Regions from separate parts of the Lysinibacillus sp. NPDC097214 genome, predicted to be linked through region 1. Evidence: riboswitches for the same ligand, from Rfam matches in the RefSeq annotation. Region 1 holds a riboswitch; each other region holds the start of a gene.
What was found. Region 1 has a riboswitch for cobalamin ahead of cobT (nicotinate-nucleotide--dimethylbenzimidazole phosphoribosyltransferase). Riboswitches for the same ligand answer to the same signal wherever they lie in the genome.

Region 1 (6,670 bases):
GCAACACCTTCCCAATCGATTTCTTGATTATTCAATAAATCCACATGGCTATAACCGATTTTATAATCTTTTAACGAACCAGTATCCTTATCGCCACCATCGACAATTGATTGCAATGTATCATACGGCTGCCCCGAAATATAAAGTAATTCATCACCAGGACGTAGTACTCCGAATAAGCTAAGTGTGATTGCATGTGTACCAGAAATAATTTGCGGACGTACAATAGCAGCCTCCGCTCCAAAGACCTCTGCATAAACACGTTCTAGATTGTCACGCCCCTCATCATCATAGCCATAACCGTTAGACGGGTGCAGATGATAATCACTTACTTGATGCTTACGGAACGCAGCAAGCACTTTTTGTTGATTGAAGAACGCCATCTCTTCTACCTTTGCATGAAAAGGGCGTACCTTTTCTTCTATTTTAGCAGCTAATGCTAGTGTTTCTTCTGATAAATTGGTTGTAAAAGTCATTCTGTTCTTCTCCATTTCACATATGTTCAAATCTTATCTTAACAATTTCTGAGCTTGCCTGCAAAATTTGCTTTTATTTCTACTTGCATTAGGCGCTAAGTTAAATTACAAACTACTTCTATTTAATTCTGCTATAATAAGATATTTGATATCTGATAATTCCAAATCGTAAGTCGATGCTTTCTAGTATGTAATCTACAACAACATGAAATGATTTATTCATATAAGGGGTGAAAGGGTTGGCTTGGGAGGTTTTTAGTATCATTGGAACAATTGCCTTCGCTATTTCCGGGGCAATAATTGCAATGGAGGAAGAATACGATTTATTCGGTGTCTATATACTCGGTATCGTAACTGCTTTTGGTGGTGGGGCTATACGAAATCTACTAATAGGTTTACCTGTAACTACACTGTGGGGTCAAGATATGATGTTCCAAATTGCCATTGCAGCGATTACGCTATTTTTCTTATTTCCACATCGACTCATTCAGCATTGGCATCGCTGGGGTAATTTCACCGATGCTATTGGATTATCAGCATTTGCGATTCAAGGTGCCCTTTATGCTGTGAAGCTCGACATGCCTATTAGCGCGGTTATTGTAGCTGCTGTCTTAACAGGTTCAGGTGGTGGAATTGTCCGCGATTTATTAGCTAGACGACAACCATTAGTCCTCCGTGATGAAATCTATGGTGTTTGGGCAGCACTAGCCGGGCTTATTATAGGACTTCAACTATTTTCAGGCGATATCTTTTTATATATATTATTTGGTGTGATTATCGTACTAAGAATACTTTCATATATGAAAAAATGGCGTTTACCGTTACGGAAGTTGAATCGAGCATAGCTTTCTTTCCTTACAGCGTTGTATAAAAACAAGCCCAAATAACTTGATTTGAGCTTGTTTTTAATTTTATACCTGTTGTTACTCTTCTATCCCTATATGTCTTATTCACTCATTATAAATAACCATTTTTTACCATAATTTTACTACTTTGCAGAGTGCATCCATGACAGCAATAATAGGCACCGAATGTAAACATTGAGCTGTATCTAAAAATTACTTTTTCAACAGCAGCATAGCTTCCTCTAATGTAGCCATGTTTTTCATCATAGAGCTTGCTGCATCCAAAATAGGAAAGGCTAAAGCTGCACCAGATCCCTCTCCTAATCGCATATTCATCTGTAGCATAGGTTCAATTCCAAGCATTTCAGCGGCGATTTTTGCGCCTGGTTCTTCAGAGGCATGAGAAGGAATGATATAGTCTTTTACGTTTGGCTCGAGTTCGTACGCAATAAGAGCAGCAATAGTAGAAATAAATCCATCAATAACAACAGGTTTGCGATGTGCAGCAGCAGCAAGTATCACCCCAGCCATAGCACCTATTTCTAACCCTCCGACTTTTGCAAGAATATCAATAGCATCATGACGATTTGGTTTGTTTAATGCAATAGCATTGTGAATGACCTCTACTTTATGTAATATCCCCCCTGGTCCAACACCTGCGCCGAAGCCTGTCACTTCATTCGGATGACAATCGCGAAGAACCGATAATATAGCAGCACTCGGTGTTGTATTACCAATCCCCATTTCACCTGTCCCGAGTACATTTATCCCATTTTTGATTTCTTCCGTAGCTACTTCAATTCCTACTTCAATGGATTGAATGGCTTCTTCCCTTGACATAGCAGGACCTTTTGCCATATTGTCCGTTCCGTATTTAATTTTTTTAATAATGACACCAGCATCATGTGGAATATCCTCTTTTACGCCAACGTCTACTGTGACAACTTTTGCATCTGTGATTTTTGCGATAGCACAGACACCCGTTCCTCCTCTAGGGAAATTTAACGTTTGAAAGACCGTCACATTTTGTGGATTTGATGTTACCCCTTCCTCACAAACACCATGATCTGCTGCACAGACAATAATTGCTTTCTTATCTATCGTAGGAAATAGTTCACCTGTAATACCGGATAGTTGCACAGCTAGAGCCTCCAACTTCCCTAAGCTACTAGGTGGCTTGCAAAGTGCATCTATGCGTTCCCTTGCCTGCTCCATCATTTTGTGGTCAGCGCTTTGAATGTTTTGAATCGTTTGTTGTAATAATTGCATGAAAATTTCCCCTTTCTGTTTTGCCCTTGTTACTCGAAGAATGATTTAGAGAAAAAAATAAAAAGCCTGTAGTTTATTCCATAACAAATAAACTACAGACTTTTCCATCGTCTATATAATACGAAGCAGATAGGCAGGTCTCCTGGCTCAATTTCAACATTTCATAGAACCTTCCCAGAACGATGCTAGTGGCATTCTCTATGAAACTCCCTTTTACAGTGGTGGGACCGCTAAAGCTTTTCACTTTATTCCCTATTCTCCCGCAATGGGCACCTAATGCTTTTATGCAATTATTTTAAATTTACGACAAAGTGATTTTTGTGTCAATATTTTGTTTTTTTAGAAAGCATTAAAATAAAGTTAATACACTCGGAGTGTGTCCGACATTATAATCTAGAAAAGCTCCCTAATAGCCAAATAAAAAAGACTTTTGGGAGCATCTTGTTCGTTTATTACTGAGATACTGGTTTTGTTTTATCGATTTCACTCAGACATGTTGCACCGAGCAAAAGAATAGCGCCGATTATTTGTAGAGGCGTCATTTTTTCTCCTAAAATCATCGTTGAAATCACTAATGATGTCAGTGGATCAATATAGCTTAAAATAGCTATGCTTTGGCCTTTTAGATGACGCATTCCGAAAAAGAATAGATAGAAGCCGATCCCAGCATGGACAATGCCCAATGCAATAAGTAAACTAATTGATTTTATATCGATTTGCATGACTTGAAACCCATTGGTCCCCAAAAGATAAAGTGCAAGGAATAACGCTGCTAAAGCAAGCTGAATAATCGTATTATCTGGCTCTTTTAATCCATGAATATACTTATTCGTAAATGTTACTACTGTATAGAAACAAGCTGCAATAAGCCCATATACAATACCTATATAATGTAAGCTCGTTTCGGTAGTTTGACTTTGGACGATAAAATACAGTCCTACTAGAGCCACACAAACATAAAAAATTTTCCTTGCAACTATTTTCTCTTTCAAAACGATAGGTGATAAACAAATGACTAGTACTGGTGCCAAATAGTAACTTAGCGCTGCATTTGCGATGGTTGTTTCCTTGTACGCTTGGAAAAGAAAAATCCAATTCCCGCATAAGGCAAAACTCGAAAGTAGCAATGGCCATTTATTTTGCAAAATAGTTGTTTTCGTAAACCTTTCTTTTTTACAAAGGAAAATCAACAGTAAAAAACAAGAGCCAATTAGACTCATCCAAAAGGCAATTTCACTTGAAGGCAACTTAATGTATTTTGCAAAAACACCGACAGCTCCAAAAATAATCATTGATACAATAAAAGATAGTTTTCCGCTCATTTCTAATTCCTACTTTCTACATGTATATAGTTTCCGATATACAGTAGAATCTATTGAGAATTAGCAAGCTTTTAATGAATGCCTAAACAGTAGATTCTACTGTAAAGACATTGTTGGGGGTGCAATCGTTCGATACATACTTATCCCTCCTTAACGGATTTAATTGTAACATATTTCTGAATATTCATGCGTAAGAATATTAATGCTAGATGCTATCTTTTGATAAGTGCCGAAACGATAAAAATTATCGAAAACTGGCATGCTAGATAAGTTTGGGAATTAATAAAATCTAAGGTAGGACAAAATTAAAAAGGTAGGCGAAGAGACGATGGATACAAAAGAACTAAGAACCGCAATTGCTGAAACATGTAAAAAATATGATAGCCTATATGCTCAACTAGTAAAACCGATAAACCAAATATTAATTAATGTAGACGCTTCAATAAGTGAAGATACAGCGAATAAAATCATTGAAAACCTAAAGTTATTTCACAGTGGAGATAAAAACATTACTGAATGTCACTTCGATGAGAGCGAAAACTTCTTAAAGAAAGGTATAGAACTTCTTCAGAAAGGTGATCTTGCGAATGGCGCATTACAAGTTTACGGTGCCGGTTTAAACTTTGCCAGTTATAATCTAAAGATCCGTGAGCTAAAAAATGAAAATCCATACAGTAATTTCGAAAAAAATTTTAGCCTTATCATGGACTCACTAAAACAATAAGCACAAGAAAAAAAGAAAGAGCGAATATTGAAAGGCTCTTTCTTTTTTAAGTATGTCATTATTTAAATTCTAACTCTCCATCATAAGCAAGCATGCCGCCTTCAAGGTTTGTTACGTCAAAGCCTTGAGCTTCTAGGTATGCACAAGCATTTGCTGAACGACCGCCTGCCTTACAAACAATAATGTATGGCTTAGAAGCATCCAAATCACCTAAGCGCTCAGGGATTGTCCCAAGGGCAATGTGCTGAGCACCAGGAATCATCCCATGTGCTACTTCATCCTCTTCACGAACATCAATAATGTACAGGTCTTCGTTAGTATCTAATAGTTCTACTATTTCTGTTGTATCCATAGATTTCATATGTGTAATCCTCCAATATGTCAATTTCCTCTTACATTATAGCCTGAAGGCAAAAAAACAGCTAGTGTCAAGAACACTAACTGTTTTACTCTATTCATCTGTTTCTAAAAAATCCACTTGCTTTACTGGAACAAATGTAGAAATAGCGTGTTTGTAAATAAGGTGTTGTTTGCTATCAGCATCAAGTAACAATACTGTAAAGTTATCATAGGATTTCACAGTACCTTTTAGCTGAAATCCGTTTAACAAAAACACAGTTACAAAAACATTATTTTTACGTAAATGGTTTAAGAATGTATCTTGCAAGTTAATTGATTTCATCAAATATGCCTCCCTATACTCTCTCCCTACCTCTTCATTCCTATAGTAGCATGTTCTACCAATTTATCAATTAGTAATTTTTAGAAATTAATTAAAATTTTTCGTCAGTATTAACAAAATATACATCCATTTTGTTTCGGAAGTATGTTAGCTGTCTCTTCGCATAGCGGCGGGAATTTTGCTTTAAGCTGTCAATGGCTTCTTCTAAAGAGCATTTTCCATCTAGGTAATCGTATAATTCTTTGTAGCCGATTGCTTGGATTGACTGCACACCACGAATATTTTGCTGCCATAAGCCCTTTACTTCTTCTAAAAGCCCTTTTTCCATCATTATATCAACACGACGGTTAATACGATCATAGAGCACTTCACGTGACATATTTTGCCCAAGCCCTAATATCACATGATTGTACAGTGGAACCTCTCCACGATTGTGTGCTTCGGATGCCTTTGAAACGCCACTAAGCTCAATCATCTCTAACGCACGTATGACACGGCGAGTATTATTTGGATGAATTGTCTCCGCTGTTTGTGGATCAAGTTTTTTCAGCTTAGCATGCATCGCCTCTGGACCTAATTTTTCCAGCTCTTCATAATAGGCTTTCCGTGCCTCCTCATCTACCTGCTCCTCAGTAAATTGGAAATCAAAGAGTACTGCCTGCACATATAAACCTGAGCCCCCTACAATAATCGGTAGCTTGCCACGCGTTTGAATTTCCGCAATTTTAGCTCGCACTAATTTTTGATAGTCTGCTACTGAAAAGGACTCAGTTGGCTCTTTGAAGCTCAGTAAATGATGGGGTACACCTTCCATCTCTTCCTCTGTAATTTTCGCTGTACCAATATCTAAGTCTCGATAGATTTGCATGGAGTCACCGTTGATGATTTCGCCATTATATTTTTTTGCTAACTCAATGCTTAGTGCTGTTTTCCCAGATGCAGTAGGCCCTACGATTGCTACGACCTCTGCCTGTTGTATGTTATCTTGTATCATATTTTTCTAACCACCGTAATAAAACTTGATAGACTGCTTCTCGATTATCCTCGTTTAGGATTTCATGGCGCTTATCCTCAAATAGGTAAACCGTCACGTCCTGTATGCCCGCTTTTGTAAATTGTTCTGCAACAGCGTATACACCTTGCCCTTGTTCTCCGACTGGATCCTTGCTACCACTTATCAATAATATAGGTAAGTCTTTCTTTACTTTTGCTATCTCACTTTTTCGATTTAACGACATAAAACCTGTTGTTAAATCGACAAAAAATTGATTTGTTGGGATAAAGCCGCAATACGGATCATCTATATATTTACCCACTTCGTCCTCTACTGAACAAATCCAATCATAAGCAGT
Region 2 (6,670 bases), on a different contig from region 1:
CATTGGACACACGGAGCAACAACACCTTGAAGGAAATCGCCGACAACAAAATCACCGACAGGCGCGTCAAATTCACTCGTTACACATGTCTTATTGTTATTGTTCAAATCATAAATCCATAACTTTGCATGTGTTGCATTTTCAAATTCTCTTCCACTTCCAACATAAGCTATGAAGCGGCTGTTCGGAGACCATGAAGTTTGATAGAACACCCCTGCCCCTTCTGTTAGCTTGCGACCATGTTTCGTTTCTAGATCTAATAGGTAAATATCACTTATGAAGGAAAAGTCTAGGTCCTCTGTTAAGTCCGCAATGTACGAAAGATATTTACCGTTCGGAGACCATGTACCAAGCTGTAAATTATGTTTCCCTTCCGTCACTAGCTCTAATTCTCCTGATTCAAGATGAACGATCGCAATTTGATAAAATTGCTCCATATCTATAAATCCAGCTGCATCTGATTTATGTTTCATCTTCTCTATTTCAAGTGGTTTTAGCTCTTTGTCTTCTTTTTGATTCTTTTCAGCTTTATCATCGATGTTTTCATCTTTACCAAGCTTGATAGAGAAGGCGATTTTCTCTCCACAAGGAGACCAAGTAGGCGATGACGCACCGTTTTTACAATTGGTAACTTGTTTCGCTTCCCCACCTGCTTTAGAAAGAACAAAAATTTGTGGCATGCCATTTCTCGTTGACACAAACGCGATTTTACTGCCATCTGGAGACCAAACAGGTGAATTCGTTTTATCTTCACCAAATGTCCATTGTTGCGGTTTTTTATCATTTAAGTTTATGTAAAATAAATTAGAAACATAGTCCTTTTTCTTCTCATCAATATGAGTCTCTACATACACAACTTCTGTTCCATCAGGTGATACTTGTGGATCTGCCACTGATTTTAATTGATATAGATCTTCTGGTTTCATCCCTTGTTTCAATGTCATAATTACCCTATCCCCTTTGTGAGAAAATTTCGTTACGTAATACAATATTTCGACACCCTAAGTATTATTCCTCTTTTTTAGGAAAATTTGTTTTTACCTATAGACTTTTTTGGAGCGATGTTATATTACATATGAATTTTTAACAGCTCTACGAAAACCAAACAACTCAACAATGTTTTTTTGTTATAGGCTGGGACAAAAATTATCAAAACCTAAAAAGCGCAAGAAATCAATTTTAAAAACAATGATTTCTTGCGTTTTTATGATGTAAAAATCTCTCTTTTCTCTATTAAGGCAAATCGATATACTGATGATAATCCACTTCTAGCTTTTTATCATCATATGAAGCGTCTTATCGGACGCACCTAGGAAAGCACCTGGTCGGTACGGGAATCAAGCCCACGTTATGCTAATGAGTCAGATTAAGTCTTTCCAATAATCAGCGCATTTTGTTCTGCGGTAAAATTTATAAAAGGGTTCATTCGGACGAGCATGTTCCTTATAGAGCTCAATGATTCGCTTTAAAAAGACTTCAATATGCTTCACTCCTACCCTTTTCGCAAACAGAGTCCCGGCTTGTGCATTCGCCCCCATCGGTATTGCTCCTAAATAGACATCAAAGCTATCCTTTTGATAGACAAGCCCAATATCATCATATACCGCATTGTAACAAGCAGAAGCACAGCCATTTACGTTTACCCGTAATCTTGTAGGGACAGTTATTCCTTCTAATGAATGATATAGCTTTTCTGTAATCGGTGCTGCCTCCATCTTATCACCATCACAAAAATCACATGCTTTCATCGCTACAATCGGCCCTTGCTTTGACACAAATAGGCTAGCGTTTTCTAGCTCCTCAATCGTCTTTTCTACATCTACTGTTGGGATTGATAATAATATACTGTAAGAGGCAGAGTATTTGATGGCACCAGTTTCCCCTACAACCTTTGCTATTGTTTGGAATTGCGCAGAGGTATAATGTTTATTAATAATGCCTGGGCTTATGGCAAGGCGAGTAAAATCTCCATTATTGTTTAGCTTTTCGAAGGTTTTGTCTGGTATATTCGAACGGAATGCATTCATCAATACTTCTCCTTATGAAAAAGGAGCTAGCTAATCGCTTGCCCCCAATGTATTTAGTAGCTTAAAAGCTTTCGGGATAGAAGCCTTTCGCCAAAATTTGAATGGCTTCTGCAGCACGCAACCCTTCAGACGCGGCGGAAAGTGGTAAGATCACAAAGCGTTCGTTTTTGACCGCTTCCATTTCTTTCAAGGCTGGATCATTTTTTAAGAAATTTATTTTTGCTTTCGCCGTTGTTTCTCCGTAATCTATGACAACTATAACTGCTGGATTACGTTCTACAGCATCTTCTTTGGACACCGTAGTCCATCCTGATTCCACATCACTAAAAATATTTTTACCGCCAGCCATCGTAACAAGCTCATTCATAAAGTTTTGTCCAGCAGTGAAGACATCTTTATCACCACTATCAAACACTAAAACACGCAGGTCTTCTCCATCTTGCGGTAATTTTGCACGGACAGCCTCTACATCCTTTGTCATTTTTTCAATTAAAGCTTCTCCACGATCCTCAACAAGGAAAATTTTTGCGATATTTCGAATATCTGTGAAAATATCATCTAAAGTTGGTTTCGTCATGCTTGAGGCTGTATGTAAATAAGTGTGAATCCCTAATGTGTCAAGCTCTTCCTGTGTACCAACACCTTTCTCTCCAAAGGCGCTTTTCCAACCACCATATAAAAAATCTGCTTCTACATCAATAACCTGCTCTTTTGTAGGATACTGTTTAGCTAGCACGGGCACTTTATCGTAGGCCGCTTGTAAGGGCTCGAAAATTTTGTCATCTAAGTATGCCGTTCCTACCATTGAATCTTCTAAACCTAAAGCCAACATAATTTCTGTCACATGTTGATTTAAGCTAATCGCTTTTTTAGGTGCTTCCTTATATACTTGTGTTGTTCCATTATTTTCAATCGTTAATTCTGTCTTTTCAGCTTGTGAAGGCTCTACTTTCTCACCTTGAGCAGCAGATTCTGGTTTGTCCTTTTCACTACACGCACCCACTATTGCTATCAATGCTATCGCAAAGACTAGCCATAAGCTTTTCCATTTCTTCATGTCCTCTTCTCCTTTGATGTTAAATATATAGAAAGAAATCGTTTAGACTCCTTTGCTACCAGTTAGCGCTTCTAGAAAAGGGCATAAAAAAACCCCCTTGTTTCCAAGAGGTTAGCATAGCGAAAGAAAGGTTTTTCAACCTATTCACTATCCCCATCCTCGTGGTTTAAGTAAAAAATATAGATTGGCAGGTATCCTGGCTTAGGTTCATCATCTATACGCCTTCCCATAGCGTGGCTACAGTGGCATCTTGTATAGACTCTCCATTTACAGTTGCGGGACAGCATCGGATTTGCACCGATTTCCCTTTTAAGCAAATGACAAAGGTCATTTGCACCAATACGTCGTTTTTATTTAGTTGTAAATGTTGACTGACTAGTAAATTCACAATCATACATATATTAACACTATTGCGACATAAACACTATATGAAATATTTTTTATACCAATTCTGTTACAATGTTGTTAATGAATCAATAGAAACGAGGATCTTTTTATGCATGTAACAATTGGAGTACTTGCTCACGTCGATGCCGGTAAAACAACATTTTCCGAGCAGTTACTATTTCACACAAACAGTATTCAAGCCCGTGGGCGAGTGGATCACCAGGACACATTTCTAGATAATCATGAACTGGAGCGTCAGCGAGGCATAACGATTTTTGCGGAGCAAGGTCGCATGACGCTTGGAGATGTTACATATACATTGATCGATACACCTGGGCACGTCGATTTCTCCCCAGAGATGGAGCGCGCCATTCGGGTAATGGATTATGCCATCATTATTGTAAGTGCCGTCGAAGGAATACAAGGCCATACCGAAACTGTGTGGCAACTTTTACGCCAATATCACGTCCCAACCTTCTTTTTTATCAACAAAATTGATCGCGAAGGGGCAGATGTTGAAGCCGTTATGGAGCAGCTTCAAAAGGATTGCTCTGCGGATGTTCTATTCGTAGACGAACCGCTCCGTGCTGACTATGTTTCAAATGATATGATGGAGTGGATTGCTGAACGTGATGAGCAGCTTCTCGATGCTTTTCTTAATGAGACATTGGATAGCTCAAGCTGCATGACTCATATACACAAGTTGATTAAACAGGAAAAAGCCTTTTTGTGTTTTACTGGCTCTGCCTTAAAAGATATTGGGATAAAGGAGTTCCTAGCACAGCTCCCCCTCCTTACAGAGACACATTTTAATAACAATGCTCCGTTTCAAGGTGAGGTGTTTAAAATTCGTCATGATGGACATCAACGCTTAACTTTTATCAAGGCTTTACAAGGAACGTTACATGTCCGTGATGAACTTTCATTTGGAGACGTTACTGAAAAAGTGACTGAGATTCGACTATACAACGGCAGCCGTTATGAAACAGCTCAAGAGGTCCAGGCTGGGGAGATTTTCGCAGTTAAAGGGATTAGTCAATCAAACATTGGCGATATCATCGGTTATTCAAGTAATCCTCAGCCCTATGAGTTAGTACCGACTTTACAGGCAAAAGTACACTATGAAGGCGATCAGCATATAAAGGAAGTTTTAAAAACTTTCCGCATACTTGAAGTAGAAGAACCTTCATTACGTGTGCTATGGCATGAAAAATTTCAAGAAATTCATGTACATATTATGGGTGTCATCCAACTCGAGGTGCTTATCGAAGTGCTTCATACACGCTTCTCGCTAGACATTTCATTTAGCGATCCACAGATTTTGTATATGGAAACGATCGCCACAACTGTGACAGGCTATGGCCATTTTGAGCCATTAAAGCATTACGCAGAAGTCCATTTATTGATGGAGCCAAATACACGCGGTACCGGCAATACATTTGTCAACACATGCCACGCGGATGATTTATCAGTTGGGCATCAACGACTTATTGAAAAACATTTATTCGAGCGCGATCATCATGGGCTGTTAACCGGTTTTCCCGTGACAGATATTCGCTTCACGCTCTTAACGGGACGCGCACATATTAAACATACTGAAGGTGGCGATTTCCGTGAAGCAACATTCCGTGCATTACGGCAAGGGCTGGAACAAGCAGAAAATGTATTACTTGAGCCATATTACCGCTTTAAACTTAAAGCGCCTAGTGATTTTATTGGTCGCATGATGACAGACATTCAGCAAGCTGCCGGTACATTTGACGCGCCCATCATAACTGAACATGATGCGATTGTAACCGGTCGAGCCCCTGTCTCAACATTTATGAACTACAGTACAACCTTTGCCGCCTACACCAATGGGAAAGGCGTACTCTCACTACAATTTGATGGCTACGATACGTGTCACGATACAGAAGACATTATTGAGCAAATTGGCTACGATAAGAACGCCGATCCTGAATATTCATCCTCTAGTATTTTTTGCGCAAAAGGCAAGGGCTACTCCGTTCCATGGCACGAGGCACAAGCAGCGATGCATTGTATTGACTAAATTTTAAAAAACAGGACATGATTTGTTAGATCAATGTCCTGTTTTTCATGTTTCGTGGGTATTATCTTGTCTCGCGCGGGTATTTGCTTTCCTTCCGCGGGTATTTACCTTTCTTCCGCGGGTATTCCCACTGCTATCGCGGGTATTTCCCCTGCTATCGCGGGTATTCATCTTCACCCCGCGCATTTTTAATTCACAAAGCTTGTATCATTTTCTGTGTCTGTTTGAAAATGCGATATGAAGGTTCCACAACAACGTAGCTGTGGGAATAAGAGAAATCCATTAAAACCTTGCCAGGTCTACTTTTCAAAAGTTGTAAATTATCAATCAGTTCGAGCAATAGTTCATGACCTTTACCACGTGGGTGCCAGTTTAAATGATAATCATTTAGTTCCTTCACAGCTTCTAAAAATTGATGATACTCTCGCTCTACAAAATTAATCAGTTGTTTATTTTTATGAGCTACTCGTGATAAATCGTCTAAATATACTTCATAAAAACGCATCACTATCGAGCACAATAAATCATTTACCCGAGCAGCACTTAGTATTGGCTTAGGAGCATGGGCAAGTCGCTCTATATTTGGTTTTGCACGAGTCGAATCAATGCGTGTAATTAAATGATAATGTTCACCATTCACCTCGTACATAATTGGATTTGTCGGCATATACATCATAAAATCATTTGTTTTTGTTTTTAGTTGATCTGTAATGTTAGCCTTTGCAAAAAGGTGCCCATTAAAACTTTCATTTTGAATCCAAATAATATCTTTGTTATATAAAATTTGATCAAACAATCGTTCATTACTAATAAGGTTGCTAGCTATTAATTGATCGACAATTGATTCTACAACCATTCTTGTTGTAGCTTTCTTGACAACTTCAGTGCGTGGCTGCTTACAAATTTTCATTTCTACATATTGCGATTCCTGTGCTGTACTTTCATGAATATTCGTCATAATTCCATCCTCTTTTCGTACATATTTTCCAAAACGGAAGTCTTCTTTCGCATAAAAAAAGGATCTCCTACAATTAGAGGAAATCCTTCATTCTATCTTTTTCATTCATCACATAATGTCAAATTATACCCAAGAATAAAAGAATTGCCTCGAAAGCGACTACCTTCTTTTATTTTGGCTGCTTGACGTAC
Region 3 (6,670 bases), on a different contig from region 1:
AAGTGATGATTTTTTAAGCTTTGGTTCTGGTGTTATGGCTAAACTGGGTTTTATACGATTCGCGTTGGGATCTGTTGCAAAATCATTCCGCGCTACCCCTGTTTCCTGATTCATGGCCCATGGTTCATTTTCTTCCTTCAGTCGTTGATGTGGTCGTAACGGCTGTTTTTCTTCACCAAGTGTATATTTGCGCTGATAACCACGTGGTGTGATCATTTTATTGTCGTAGAAAAATGTTGTCGAATTCCCGATAATAACGGTTGTTAACATGCCGATATCATGTTCGAGCATTTCTGCTAAAGTCGTCATCGTAATTTCCTGACGATCACGATACGCGCTTTTCACAAGACCAACCGGTGTATCTGGCGAACGATATTCTAATAAAATTCGTTGTGCCTCTACGATTTGTCTCGTACGACGTCCACTTTTTGGGTTATAAAGTGCAATCACAAAATCCGCCATCGCCGCTGCTTCTACTCGCTTTGCAATTAAATTCCAAGGAGTTAAGTGGTCACTTAAACTAATGGTACAGGCGTCATGCATAATTGGAGCACCTAGTAAACTTGCACACGAATTAATAGCAGAAATACCTGGAACAATTTCTACCTCGATACCAGTGGCTTCTGTCCAGCCAAGCTCTATTAATACCTCATACACTAATCCGGCCATTCCATAAACACCGGCATCACCGCTGGAAATAACCGATACGATACTTCCAGCCTCTGCTTGACGTACCGCTTCTTGTGCACGTGAAACTTCCTCTGTCATACCAGTGCTAATAATCGACTTTGCACTAACTAAATCCTGAATAAGCTCAACATAGGTTTTATAACCAATGATCATATGACTTTGTTGGAGTGCCTCTACAGCACGAGTCGTAATATGTTTAAAGTCTCCAGGGCCAAAGCCAACTACGAAAATCTTCCCTTTTTGCGCCATTTTGTTACCCCTCTTTCACCTTTTCAATACCTTTAATGGCTGTTGTTTGTGCTGTACGCTGTAACGAACCTTCACGTAAAGTAAAGACATGTTCATTTAGTAACGATTCATGATTTAAATCTTGTACAAGTGCTCTCCCATGCTCAGTTGTCGGAACACGGTACCAATTCCCCTGAGGATAAGCAATGACAACACAAGCATCCTTACACCTGCCGTTACAGCGAGTTCTTGTCGTATGTATTTCCTTATCAAGTTCCAGTAACTGTATTTCATCACGAATTGCCTGAGTAATGTCCTCAGCATCTTTTTTCATACAGCTACTACCATTGCATATAAAAAGATGTGTTTTCATCCCCTCTAAATTCCAAGTTGTCATAAATTTTCTCCCCTCATTTGCTTTTAGGAAAAAGAAAAACCTTCACTCTAGACGAAGAGTAAAGGTTTGTAGAAGCCAAAAAAAACGAATAAAGATATGTACTCGCTTTCGCTTCAACTTCTCCCTCCGAAAAGTTTGCATGCATCATCACATAAGCAGGTTTCCTGACTTAAGCTTCCTTTTACTTTCGCGCCTTCCTAGTTTTCACTAGTGGCATCCGCGATTTCATCAGCTATTACAGTAGCGGGGGCTGTATCGGACTCTCACCGATTTCCCTATTATCTTGAAAATATTCAAGCACTTATGGATGTTTTATATGAATTTATTGTTTTAACTTCTTTCAGCAAATCTCCCACCTATATGGTGGTGAGATGAATGCGAGTTTAAGTTATTCTTCATCAAGTGTCCAAACATCCCCTGAAAGAAGTTAAAGCCTCCGGCGGATGTCAAGAAATCGGAAAATAGTTCTTTGTGCAAGCACAAAGCCGATTCCGGACGCAATTATGCCGAGGCATAATTGATTGTGATTAAAATTTAAAAACTGTTTCTATCATAGCTTATTTTTTTAAAATTTCAATATTTCTTTCTTAAATTGTGACATTTTCATTAAATTTTTATAGAAAATATGACATTATTATTCTATTTATCTAAATTTTCGACATAGACACTCAATTTAAAATCTTTTCACAAAAAAGTATAGCATATATATGGAAATTCATGTTACACTTTGTCGTGAAATCTCACAACTTTATCTTTTTTCGGTGCGAATTGTTCATCATTTCGCTTAAAAGGGAAGCCGGTTTAAGTCCGGCGCGGTCCCGCCACTGTACTAGGGAGTTTTATAGATAATGTCACTGTCCAAAGGATGGGAAGGCCTATAAAACGTTGAACTAAAGCCAGGAGACCTGCCGAAAAATATGTGATCGTTTCAACCTACGAGGATGGGTGTGCGGCTGAGCAGATTAGAATTTTATTTGCATTTTTAAGCTATGCACTTTTCCAATTTCGGAAAAGTGTTTTTTTTCATTCAGAATAGACTCCATCTCAAGGTGGTAGATGAGTACAGATATGGTTCCAATTGGGCTAAAACACCTACTGAATGAAAAAAAGCCTCCGGCGGATGTCACGGATTTTGAAAGGAATGAATTGTGCATGCACAATTCAAAATCCGGACGCAATTACGCCAAGGCGAAATTGGTTTTGTTCGCATACTAATTCGAAAAATTTTAATGTGAGGAGGAGAGATTTTTGAAATTCTCAGGTTGGAAGCTTAGTTATTTCTTATTGGCATTTTTATTCGTGCCAGATCGTGCATTTGCGATGCATATTATGGAGGGCTTTTTGCCAATCGAATGGGCGATTTTTTGGTGGGTCGTATCGATTCCTTTTATTATTTTAGGATTACGTTCTATTCGTAAAACCATTGATGAAAATCCTGAAACAAAAATGATATTAGGACTATCGGGTGCCTTTGCCTTTGTGCTATCAGCCTTAAAAATCCCTTCTGTAACGGGTAGTTGTTCGCATCCGACAGGGGTTGGACTTGGGACAGTTCTTTTTGGACCATTAGCGATGAGTGTTATCGGGACAATCGTATTATTATTCCAATCTTTACTTTTGGCACATGGTGGGCTTACAACATTAGGAGCAAACACCTTTTCCATGGCCATTATGGGCCCTATTATCGCTTACTATGTATTTAAGGGCTCACAAAAAATGGGACTGTCGTTTTCAGTAGCAGTCTTTTTAGCAGCAATGCTTGGTGACTTAGGTACGTATATTGTCACTTCTGTACAATTAGCTCTTGCCTTCCCTTCTGAGGTCGGAGGCTTTATGGCTTCATTCACAAAGTTTGCTGGCATTTTTGCATTAACACAAATTCCTCTTGCTGTTAGTGAAGGCATTTTAACAGTGATTGTTATGAACTTCTTGAAAAAATATAATGTGAGTGAATTAAAGGCTTTACGTGTTTTCTCAGCAAAGGAGGCTCACTAACATGAAAAAAAATTTATTGCTCTTAGCAGTTGTTGTGTTGTTAGCAATCATTCCCCTCTTCATTCAAAAAGGCGCAGATTTTGAAGGTGCTGATGGTGAAGCGGAGGCAGCAATTGGTGAAATAGATGCTAGCTACGAGCCATGGTTTGAAAGTTTATGGGAGCCACCAAGTGGTGAAATTGAAAGTTTATTATTTGCACTACAAGCTGCTATTGGAGCCGGATTTATCGGCTATTTCATCGGCTTAATGCGCGGTAAACATAAAGAGGGTTAAGCGATGTTACTCATTGATAAGTATGCTTATATGAATAAACTAGCGTCTGTTCATCCGCTAGAAAAAATGACGTTATCCCTTGGGCTTCTTCTATTGTCGCTTATCATAAGAGATGAACGAATTTCACTCATTACATTTATTGTGATGAGTGCTTTTATCATTTTAGGTGCAAAAATCCCTGCTAAATATTACGCAAAATTGCTATTGCTACCTGGATTTTTTTTACTATCGAGTCTAGTATCCATTTTAATTTCTATAGCGCCAGCAACAAGTACGCTACCTTCAACTATTTGGTCATTTTCCCTTCATCATTGGACAATATTTGTTGGCAGTGCGAGCTTAGCGACAGCGCAACAGCTTTTTTTCATCGTCCTTGGTAGCATTAGCTGTTTGTACTTTTTAATTCTCACAACATCAGTCCAATCTATTTGTTACGTCTTGCGACAATGGCGACTGCCCATTTTATTCGTAGAGCTACTAGAACTAACGTATCGTTTTATTTTTATCTTTTTAGACAGTATGCAAAAAATTCATCTTGCGCAGCAGGCACGTCTAGGATACAGCTCCCCTATGCAGTGGCTTCGCTCGGTCTCAATGCTGATTGCTGCTTTATTTGTCGAGATGTTCCAACGAAGTCGTGAGCTAACCAACGCGATGGAAGCACGTGGTGGCGAAACCGTTTATTGGCAGGAAAAGGCCAGCTATAACACGAAAAATTGGTTAGGTATTGCTGCGATTTTTATACTCCTCATCATTTATGGAGGTTTTTTCTAATGACAGACTTATACTTTGAATTAACACATTTATCTTATGCGTATGCAGACGGAACGCATGCTTTAACAGACATTACCCTTCAGATTCCAAAGGGAAAAAAAGTTGCTTTACTTGGTCATAATGGAGCTGGAAAATCAACGTTATTCCAGCATTTAAATGGAATTTTGAAGCCTACAGCTGGAAGTATAACCTTTCAAGGCACAGCACTTAACTATAGTAGAAAGGCATTAAAAGACTTACGTCAACAGGTTGGTATTGTTTTTCAGGATGCAGACAACCAGCTTTTTTCTGGCACTGTTAAGCAAGATATTTCATTTGGACCTCTAAATCTTGGCTGGACAACTGAAAAAATCGAAGAAAAAATTGCGTGGGCTATCGCTCAAACCGAAGTTGAAGCATTGCTCGATAAGCCGATACATTTTTTAAGTGTTGGACAGAAAAAACGTGTCGCAATGGCAGGAGTACTTGCAATGGAACCATCCGTTTTATTATTAGATGAACCAACAGCTGGACTAGATAATTATTATAGTGCACAAGTTTTACACTATTTAGCTACGTTAGAAAACGGTGAACGAAGCATTTTACTAGCGACGCACGATATCCCATTAGCCTATGAATGGGCAGATCAAATAATCGTCATGGAAGCTGGGAGAATTATTTATAATGGGGATCCCGTTGAACTGTTCTTTCAAGAGGATTTGCTCGAAAGAGCCCATCTTGAACGCCCATGGGTCTTCGAAGTGGCCATTGCATTACAAAATAAAAAACTATTTGAGAATAATAGTAAAATACCTCGTTCTAAGGAAGATTTATACAGACTGATTGAGCAGTTATAAGACAATTTGTCCATAGTTGGAATTTATCGCGGCTAATACACTCGCCTCTCCTACTCCAATCTTACAAATCGGGTAGGAATGGCAACCGTAATTTCTACGATGGATAAAACATATGGTAAAATATAGAATGGAATATTTGAAAAATATATCCTCATTTACGAAACTTTTCTATCAGTCATTCGTAATAGTATAGATGTCACAAATAATTAATGACCCAAGGAGGGAAAACAGTTGAAGAACTGGAAGAAGAAATCTATCGCTTTAGTAGCATCTGCAGCACTAATGGTTCCTGCTACTTCTGCCTTCGCTGAGGCTCCACAAAAAACAGCAAAGAACCAAGATCTAGTGAAAGTAGCTAGCAATAAGGACCAAATATTCAAAAATCAAAAAGAATGGATTAGTAAGGATACAATTATCGTCAAACATTCAGGTCTTGATAAGAATGTACATAACAAAATTGGTGCAAAAGTGATCCGCTCTATTCCTTCATTAGGTTACGATGTTATCCAACTCAACAAAGGAACAGATTTAGAAAAAGCAGTTTCATATTATGCTACACAAAAAGGGGTTAAAAATGTATCCCCGAGCTATGTGTATCATTCCTTTGGCACAGCAGTAGATCCAAAGAAAAAGGATATGTATCATTTGAACCTACTTCAAATTGATAAAGCACTACAATTAGCGGGCAATCATGAGGTAAAAGTAGCCGTTATCGATGGTGGTGTGGATTTTAAACATCCGGATCTAAAATCTCAAGTGCTCCCACCATATAATGCTGCAGCACCTGCCAATACATCTTCTCCAGATGAACATGGAACACATGTAGCAGGAATTATTGGCGCGGCAAAAGATAATGGTATTGGGGGACACGGGATTAATCCAAAAGCCAAGCTTCTTCCGATCGATGTATTCAACGGAAAAGAAGGGGCCAGTGATTTCGCCATTGCACAAGGAATTCTTTATGCTGTTGAGCAAGGTGCCGATGTTATCAATATGAGCCTTGGTGGCTTCGGGACATCTCCACTAATAGAGGATGCAGTTCAGAAAGCCATTGATAAAGGTATTACCATTGTAGCAGCTGCTGGAAATGAATCGACAGATAATTATGCCTTCCCTGCTTCTTATGAAGGTGTTATTAGTGTAGGTTCTACGAATGATCGCAACAAACTATCGGACTATTCAAACTACGGTCCGTCGGTTGATCTAGTAGCTCCAGGTGAAGATATTTATAGCACCGTTCGTGATGAGAAAAAAGGATCATCCTTTGCAAAAATTAGTGGAACATCGATGGCATCCCCAGTTGTTGCAGGTGTGGCTTCCCTACTAAAATCAAAATATCCAAATTTAAAGCCTTATGAAATAGAAGCTATTCTCGAAATGACCGCAAAGGATTTAGGTGAGACGGGCTATGATCTTACATTTGGAAATGGCCTTGTAGATCCTGTAAAAGCATTACAGTTTGATATAAACAATCTA

Region 2: another riboswitch for cobalamin. It lies ahead of ACQKMI_RS19555 (ABC transporter substrate-binding protein); the one in region 1 lies ahead of cobT (nicotinate-nucleotide--dimethylbenzimidazole phosphoribosyltransferase).
Region 3: another riboswitch for cobalamin. It lies ahead of ACQKMI_RS12965 (energy-coupling factor ABC transporter permease); the one in region 1 lies ahead of cobT (nicotinate-nucleotide--dimethylbenzimidazole phosphoribosyltransferase).

What each region holds. Positions count from the first base shown of each region.
Region 1 is NZ_JBNNSS010000003.1:449,018-455,687, reverse strand. It holds gene ACQKMI_RS09370 (aminotransferase class I/II-fold pyridoxal phosphate-dependent enzyme) at 1-476, opposite strand, end outside; gene ACQKMI_RS09365 (trimeric intracellular cation channel family protein) at 716-1,321, shown strand; gene cobT (nicotinate-nucleotide--dimethylbenzimidazole phosphoribosyltransferase) at 1,535-2,590, opposite strand; cobalamin riboswitch at 2,706-2,882, opposite strand; gene ACQKMI_RS09355 (DMT family transporter) at 3,043-3,912, opposite strand; gene ACQKMI_RS09350 (hypothetical protein) at 4,241-4,636, shown strand; gene ACQKMI_RS09345 (rhodanese-like domain-containing protein) at 4,695-4,997, opposite strand; gene hfq (RNA chaperone Hfq) at 5,088-5,318, opposite strand; gene miaA (tRNA (adenosine(37)-N6)-dimethylallyltransferase MiaA) at 5,410-6,312, opposite strand; gene ACQKMI_RS09330 (alpha/beta hydrolase) at 6,299-6,670, opposite strand, start outside.
Region 2 is NZ_JBNNSS010000009.1:174,271-180,940, reverse strand. It holds gene ACQKMI_RS19565 (S9 family peptidase) at 1-944, opposite strand, end outside; gene ACQKMI_RS19560 (precorrin-3B methylase) at 1,362-2,027, opposite strand; gene ACQKMI_RS19555 (ABC transporter substrate-binding protein) at 2,089-3,084, opposite strand; cobalamin riboswitch at 3,254-3,440, opposite strand; gene ACQKMI_RS19550 (GTP-binding protein) at 3,581-5,521, shown strand; gene ACQKMI_RS19545 (hypothetical protein) at 5,715-6,479, opposite strand.
Region 3 is NZ_JBNNSS010000005.1:84,769-91,438, reverse strand. It holds gene cobJ (precorrin-3B C(17)-methyltransferase) at 1-939, opposite strand, end outside; gene ACQKMI_RS12970 ((2Fe-2S) ferredoxin domain-containing protein) at 944-1,315, opposite strand; cobalamin riboswitch at 1,452-1,635, opposite strand; cobalamin riboswitch at 2,058-2,242, shown strand; gene ACQKMI_RS12965 (energy-coupling factor ABC transporter permease) at 2,564-3,310, shown strand; gene ACQKMI_RS12960 (energy-coupling factor ABC transporter substrate-binding protein) at 3,312-3,584, shown strand; gene cbiQ (cobalt ECF transporter T component CbiQ) at 3,588-4,358, shown strand; gene ACQKMI_RS12950 (energy-coupling factor ABC transporter ATP-binding protein) at 4,358-5,194, shown strand; gene ACQKMI_RS12945 (S8 family peptidase) at 5,426-6,670, shown strand, end outside.